Linked DNA regions of Variovorax paradoxus. The protein of the gene in region 1 interacts with the protein of each later gene in a pairwise test. Links are inferred from orthologs where the notes say so. Each region holds a gene or a part of one and is shown in the gene's direction. Other genes may lie near its edges.

Region 1 (2,958 bases):
CATGCGGCGCACCTGCGACGACTCGTCGCGCCCGTAGCGGTCGAGCAGCCAGCCGACCAGCTCGGCGCGGTTCGCATGCTCGTCGATGCCGAAGCCGTCGAAGAACAGCGTCAGCGCCCGCACGCCCTCGATGCGCAGCTCGGGCGCCGCGTCGGCGAGGCCGGCCTCGATCTGGTCGGCCACTGCCAGGCACATCACCTGGGCCTGTGCGTGCTGCGCCAGTTCGCGCAGGTTCAGCACCGAGGCCAGGCGCGCACGCGCCACGCGCAGCACCACGCCGGGGTCGGTGCTGCCGTCGAAGCGCTCGATCACTGCTTCCAGCGTGGCAAGCGCGTCCTGCGGCAGGCCGCGGTGGTGTTCGATCTCGGCCTTGAGCAGCCGGGCCTCCACGCGCCACGCGTCGAGCGCGGCATCGGGCTGGCTGTCGAGCAGATCGCTCATGGCGTCGCAGGCTTCGCAGCGCGCCTCGGGTTCGTCGATCCACCAAGTGCGCTGATACAGCGCATGGGCGATGTGCTCGCGGATCGCGGGCTCGCTGCGCTGGCCGTGCGCGGCAATCAGCCGGTCGAGGGTGGCGAGCGCGTCGGCGGGGCGATGCATCTGGCGCAGCATGTGCGCCAGCAGGCGCAGCGCCTGGCAGCAGGGCACGACCACACCGACATCGGGTCTGGCTGCGTACTCGTCGAGCAGACGGGTACAGGCGGCCAGTGCCTCGTTGCGGCGGCCCAGGTCGTTGAGCAGTTCGATGCGGCGGAAGCTCGCGGCCGCACGTTCGGCAGGGTGCTGCTGCAGGCGTTCGATCAAGGCTTGCGCCTCGTCCAGTTGCCGCTGCGCGGAGGACTCGACTACATTCACATTCGCTTCCTTGTGTGGCGCGCCCCGCGGAAAGCGGGGCAGACTGTACGAATCGGCACGGATTCTGCCCGCGATAGCGCTGCTTTCGAGCGATAGTTCGGCCCCTTCTCTCTCCTCTTTGCACTGGCGTAAGCCTTTTCGCTTCCTTTCATGCGCATTCTTGGCATCGACCCCGGCTTGCAGACCACCGGCTTCGGCGTGGTCGACGCGGACGGCCATGCGCTGCGCTACGTGGCCAGCGGCACCATCAGCACCCGGCACCTGGGCACAGGCAACCTCCCGGCACGCCTGAAGGTGCTGTTCGACGGCATCGCGGAGATCACCGCGCGCTACCAGCCCGATGCGTCGGCGGTCGAAATCATCTTCGTCAACGTCAACCCGCAGTCGACGCTGCTGCTGGGACAGGCGCGCGGCGCCTGCGTGACCGCGCTGGTGAGCAACAACCTCTCGGTGGCCGAGTACACCGCGCTGCAGATGAAGAAGGCCGTGGCCGGCCACGGCCAGGCCGCCAAGGCGCAGGTGCAGGAGATGGTGCGGCGGCTGCTCGAACTGCCGGGCCTGCCGGGCGCCGACGCGGCGGACGCGCTGGGCATTGCCATCACGCACGCGCAGGTGGGGCGGTCGATGGCTCGGCTCGCGGAGGCGGCCGAGCTGTCGAAGACGCATGCCGGCACCTACCGGCAAGGGCGCTCGCGCTGACTCAGCGCACGATGTAGCGCAGCTCGCCGAGGCGCTTGCGGCGCTCTCGCACTTCAACGGCGACGGTGGCCGCATCCCCTGCCAGAGCCCGAGCAATCCAATCGGCCAGCTGCGGCATGTCGTCAGGCGTGAAGCCCAGGCGCACGATCTCCGGCACGCCAAGCCGCAGGCCGTTGATGTCGCCATCCACGGGTGCGGTCGGCAAGCCGATGCCGCAAGCCAGCAGGCTGCCTTGCGCGAGCTTCTTCGCCGCATGCTGCCCGCCGCCCCAGCGCGCCGCCTCGACCGCAAGCTGGTGCGACTGGGTGAAGCCGCGCGCCTTCGCGAACACGGGCAGGCCTTGCGCATCGAGCGCACGCGCCAGAGCCTGCGCGGTCTCGCGCATCGCAGCCGCATAGGCAACGCCATGCACCTTCCAGTCGAGCAGCCCGCGGGCCAGCGCGGCGGTGCGGCCCGCATCCGAGTTGGCAGTGAGGCCGGGGTAGGCGATGGCATCGATGCGCTCCATCAGTGCCGCGTCGTTCGACACGATCAGGCCACCCGCCGGGCCGCCCAGGCTCTTGTAGGTGCTCATGGTGATCGCATGCGCGCCCTGCTCGAGCGGCTGCGGCCACGCCTTGCCGGCCACCATGCCCGAAAGGTGCGCGGCATCGAACAACAGCTTCGCGCCCACGCTGTCGGCGATCTCGCGGATCGCGGGCACCGGATGCGGGAACAGGTTCAGGCTGCCGCCGATGGTGATGAGCTTCGGCTTCACCTCGCGCGCCAGCTTTGCCAGCGCAACCACATCGACCGTGTAGCCGTCGGCGTCCACCGGCGCGGAAACCGGCTTCAGGCCATACAGCCCAGCTGCGCCCGCCGCATGGTGCGTGACGTGGCCACCGATGCTGGGCGGCGGCACGATGATCGTGTCGCCGGGCTGGCAGGTCGCCATGAACACGTAGAGATTCGACAGCGCGCCCGAGCTCACGCGCACTTCGGCGAACTTCGCGCCGAACACTTCGGCTGCGAGCTCGGCGGCGACGACCTCGATGCGCTCGATGGCTTCCAGCCCCATCTCGTACTTGTCGCCCGGGTAGCCGAGCGAGGGGCGCGAGCCGAGCCCGCGCGACAGCAGCGCTTCGGCGGCCGGGTTCATCACGTTGGTGGCGGGGTTGAGGTTCAGTCCCTCGACATCGTGGATGCGATGGTTGTCGGCCACCAGCCGTTCGATCTCGGCGGCGACTCCCGCCGCGTCGCGCGCAGCGGCGTCGGCGGCGATGGAGAGCACATGGTCTTCGCTGGCGGCGGGAACCCAGGGGCGGCGTTGCAGGGCGGCTGGCATGCGGTGGATCTCGCTGGAAGTGGTGAATGGCCGCATCGTCGCCTGCCGCCGCCGGCCGGGCAAACCGGATAATCTGGGCC
Region 2 (3,107 bases), 5.2 Mb from region 1 along the record:
CCACCGGCGCGCACAGCACCAGGTCGGCCATCACGAGCGGGCTTTGCGCGTAGTCGAAGGTCAGCACGTTGGTCGCGTAGTCCTTGCCGCGAAACTCGCGGTTCAGGCGCTGGCCTTCATCGGCGTCGACGATGCGCACGGTGATCTCGCCGTCGATGTCGAGCGCATGGCGGATCCAGCGCGTCACGCTGTGGCGCGGTAGCGCGGCGCGATGGCGCTCCACGCCCTTGAAGCGCCCGAACTGCAGCGAGAGCGAAAGTGCCGGAAGTGCGGATGCGGCCATCTCAGTGAGCTCCCGCACGCTTGCGTTGCCCGTCATAGGCATCGACGATCTTCGCCACCAGCGGGTGGCGCACCACGTCCACGCTCGTGAAGTGCGTCATGGCGATGCCGTTCACGCGCTTGAGCACGCGCTCCGCGTCGATCAGCCCGCTCAACTGCTGCTTGGGCAGGTCGATCTGGCTCACGTCGCCCGTCACCACCGCGCGCGCGCCGAAGCCGATGCGCGTGAGGAACATCTTCATCTGCTCGGGCGTGGTGTTCTGCGCCTCGTCGAGGATCACGAAAGCGTTGTTCAGCGTGCGCCCGCGCATGAAGGCCAGCGGCGCGATTTCGAGCGCGTTGCGCTCGAAGGCCTTCTGCACCTTTTCGTAGCCCATCAGGTCGTAGAGCGCGTCGTACAGCGGGCGCAGGTACGGGTCGACCTTCTGCGTCAGGTCGCCCGGCAGAAAGCCCAGCCGCTCGCCTGCTTCCACCGCGGGCCGCGTCAGCACGATGCGCTGCACGGCGGCGCGCTCCAGCGCATCGACCGCGCAGGCCACAGCGAGATAGGTCTTGCCGGTGCCGGCCGGGCCGATGCCGAAGGTGATGTCGTGCTTGGCGATGTTGTCGAGGTACACCGCCTGCGTGGGCGTGCGTGCGCGCAGGTCGGTGCGACGGGTGACGAGCATCGCTATGTCGTCGTCGCCATCGAGCATGCCGCCGTCGCCGGCCAGCGTGAGCTGCACCACGGCAGCGTCGATGGGCCGCTGGGCAATTTCGTACAGCGCTTGCAGCACGTCCATTGCGCGCTGCGCGGAGGCCTTGGGGCCGTCGACCTTGAACTGTTCATGGCGGTGCGCGATCTTCACGCCCAGCGCTTCTTCGATGCGGCGCAGGTGGGCGTCCAGAGGTCCGCACAGGTGGCCGAGGCGCGAATTGTTCAGTGGGGTAAAGGTGTGTCGCAGAATCACGCCGGACATTTCAAGGAAAAAGGGCACCCATGATAGGCAAACTGACCGGCACGCTGGCCGAACGCAATCCGCCGCAGGTGGTTGTGGATTGCAACGGAGTCGGCTATGAGGTCGACGTGCCGATGAGCACGTTCTACAACCTGCCGAACCTCGGCGCGAAAGTCTCCCTGCTCACGCACTTCGTCGTGCGCGAGGACGCGCAGATTCTCTACGGCTTCGGCACGGCGGAGGAAAGGGCGGCTTTCCGCCAGCTCATCAAGATCACCGGCGTGGGGCCGCGCACCGCGCTGGGCCTGCTCTCGGGCATGAGCGTGGGCGAGCTTTCGCAGGCGATCACGACGCAGGAGCTCGGACGGCTCGTGAAGATTCCGGGCATCGGCAAGAAGACCGCCGAGCGGCTGCTGCTGGAGCTCAAGGGCAAGCTGGGTGCTGACATCGGCCTGCCGGCGCATGCGGCTTCCGATGCGCAGGCTGACATTCTTCAGGCGCTGGTCGCGCTGGGGTACAGCGACAAGGAGGCTGCGCTTGCGCTCAAGGCGCTGCCGAAGGATGCGACGGTGAGCGAGGGGATCAAGATGGCGTTGAAGTCGTTGGCTAAGTGAGCGCTGTTCTCCGGGGCGCGCTCACGCCGCCCGGTGTCATTCGCACGCACCCCGGAACGAAACTCTCGCCGCTCAGGGGTAGATCTTTTCGCCCTTCGCCAGCATCTCGACGAACTTCTCGATGCGGCGTGCCCGGGTTTCAGGCTTCTTCGCCCCCTGCGTACGGAACAGCACCGCAAAGCGGTTGCGCGCATCCAGCGTCGCGAAGAACTTCGCAGCTTTCTTGTTTGCATCCAGCGCGGCCTGCAGATCGGGCGGCACCGTCGCCACGCTCGCGGCTTCGTAGGCCGCGTCCCAGCGCCCGTCGGCCTTCGCGCGCTCGATCTCGGCCAGTCCGGCCGGCTGCATGCGGCCTTCGTCGATGAGCTTGAGCACCTTGGTGCGGTTGATCTGCGACCAGATGCCGCGCTTGGTGCGCGGCGTGAAGCGCTGCAGGAAATACTGCGCGTCATCGCTCTTGCGCTGGCCGTCGATCCAGCCGTAGCACAGCGCTTCCTCGAGTGCGGCGGGGTGGTCGATGGAGGTGATGCCGCTGTCCTTCTTCGCGATGCGAAGCCATACGCCGGCGGCGGTCGTGTGGTGGCGCTTGAGCCAGCGCGTCCACGATGCGGCGTTGGTGCACTCGACTGGCGTGTCGTGCGGAATGCGCTCCGCCGTCTTCGTGGTCATGGCACCCACCAGTAGCGCAGCGCGTGGAAGTAGATGGGTGCTGCAAAGATCACCGAGTCGAGCCGATCGAGCATGCCGCCGTGGCCCTCGATCATCGAGCCCCAGTCTTTCACGCCGCGATCGCGCTTGATGGCCGACATCACGAGGCCGCCGAAGAAGCCCATAAGGCAGATCGTGAGCGCCATCAGTGCGGCCTGCCACGGGTTGAACGGCGTGGCCCAGTACAGCGCCGCGCCCAGCGCGGTGGCGCTCGCCACGCCGCCGATCAAGCCTTCCCAGGTCTTGGAGGGCGACAGCTCGGGCGCCACCTTGCGCTTGCCGAAGAGCTTGCCCCACACGTACTGCAGCACGTCGCTGCCCTGCACCACGATCACCAGGAACGCGATCAGCAGCAGGTTGCGGCCTTCGAAGCCAGGAATCTGCAGCGTGAGCAGGGCCGGCACGTGGCTGATGCAGAACACGCACACCATCAGCCCCCACTGGATCTTCGAGGTGCGCTCCAGGAAGCGGCGCGTGTCGCCGCCGACCGCCGCCAGGATGGGCAGTAGCAGGAAGGCATAGACCGGGATGTAGATCGCGTAGAGCCCGTACCAGTCGATCCAGA

What was found. Proteins that work in one complex are often made in the same cells at the same time.
Region 2: the proteins of ruvC (region 1) and ruvA interact in binary tests that used the Escherichia coli proteins (3 or more experiments, as listed by UniProt). The link is inferred for Variovorax paradoxus from one-to-one orthologs.

What each region holds. Positions count from the first base shown.
Region 1 is NZ_CP102931.1:5,720,425-5,723,382, forward strand. What follows is about bases 8-2,779. They hold ruvC (crossover junction endodeoxyribonuclease RuvC), read left to right. Parts: upstream 8-1,005; coding sequence 1,006-1,554; downstream 1,555-2,779. Other genes in these bases: NWF24_RS26970 (tetratricopeptide repeat protein), read right to left, coding at 8-855; NWF24_RS26980 (serine hydroxymethyltransferase), read right to left, coding at 1,556-2,779. Outside these bases: more of NWF24_RS26970, read right to left, coding at 1-7; more of NWF24_RS26980, read right to left, coding at 2,780-2,878.
Region 2 is NZ_CP102931.1:520,909-524,015, forward strand. Bases 127-3,047 are described here. They hold ruvA (Holliday junction branch migration protein RuvA), read left to right. Parts: upstream 127-1,261; coding sequence 1,262-1,834; downstream 1,835-3,047. Other genes in these bases: ybeY (rRNA maturation RNase YbeY), read right to left, coding at 127-283; NWF24_RS02450 (PhoH family protein), read right to left, coding at 285-1,241; NWF24_RS02460 (YdeI/OmpD-associated family protein), read right to left, coding at 1,907-2,503; NWF24_RS02465 (phosphatidate cytidylyltransferase), read right to left, coding at 2,500-3,047. Outside these bases: more of ybeY, read right to left, coding at 1-126; more of NWF24_RS02465, read right to left, coding at 3,048-3,107. UniProt on the Escherichia coli protein: The RuvA-RuvB-RuvC complex processes Holliday junction (HJ) DNA during genetic recombination and DNA repair.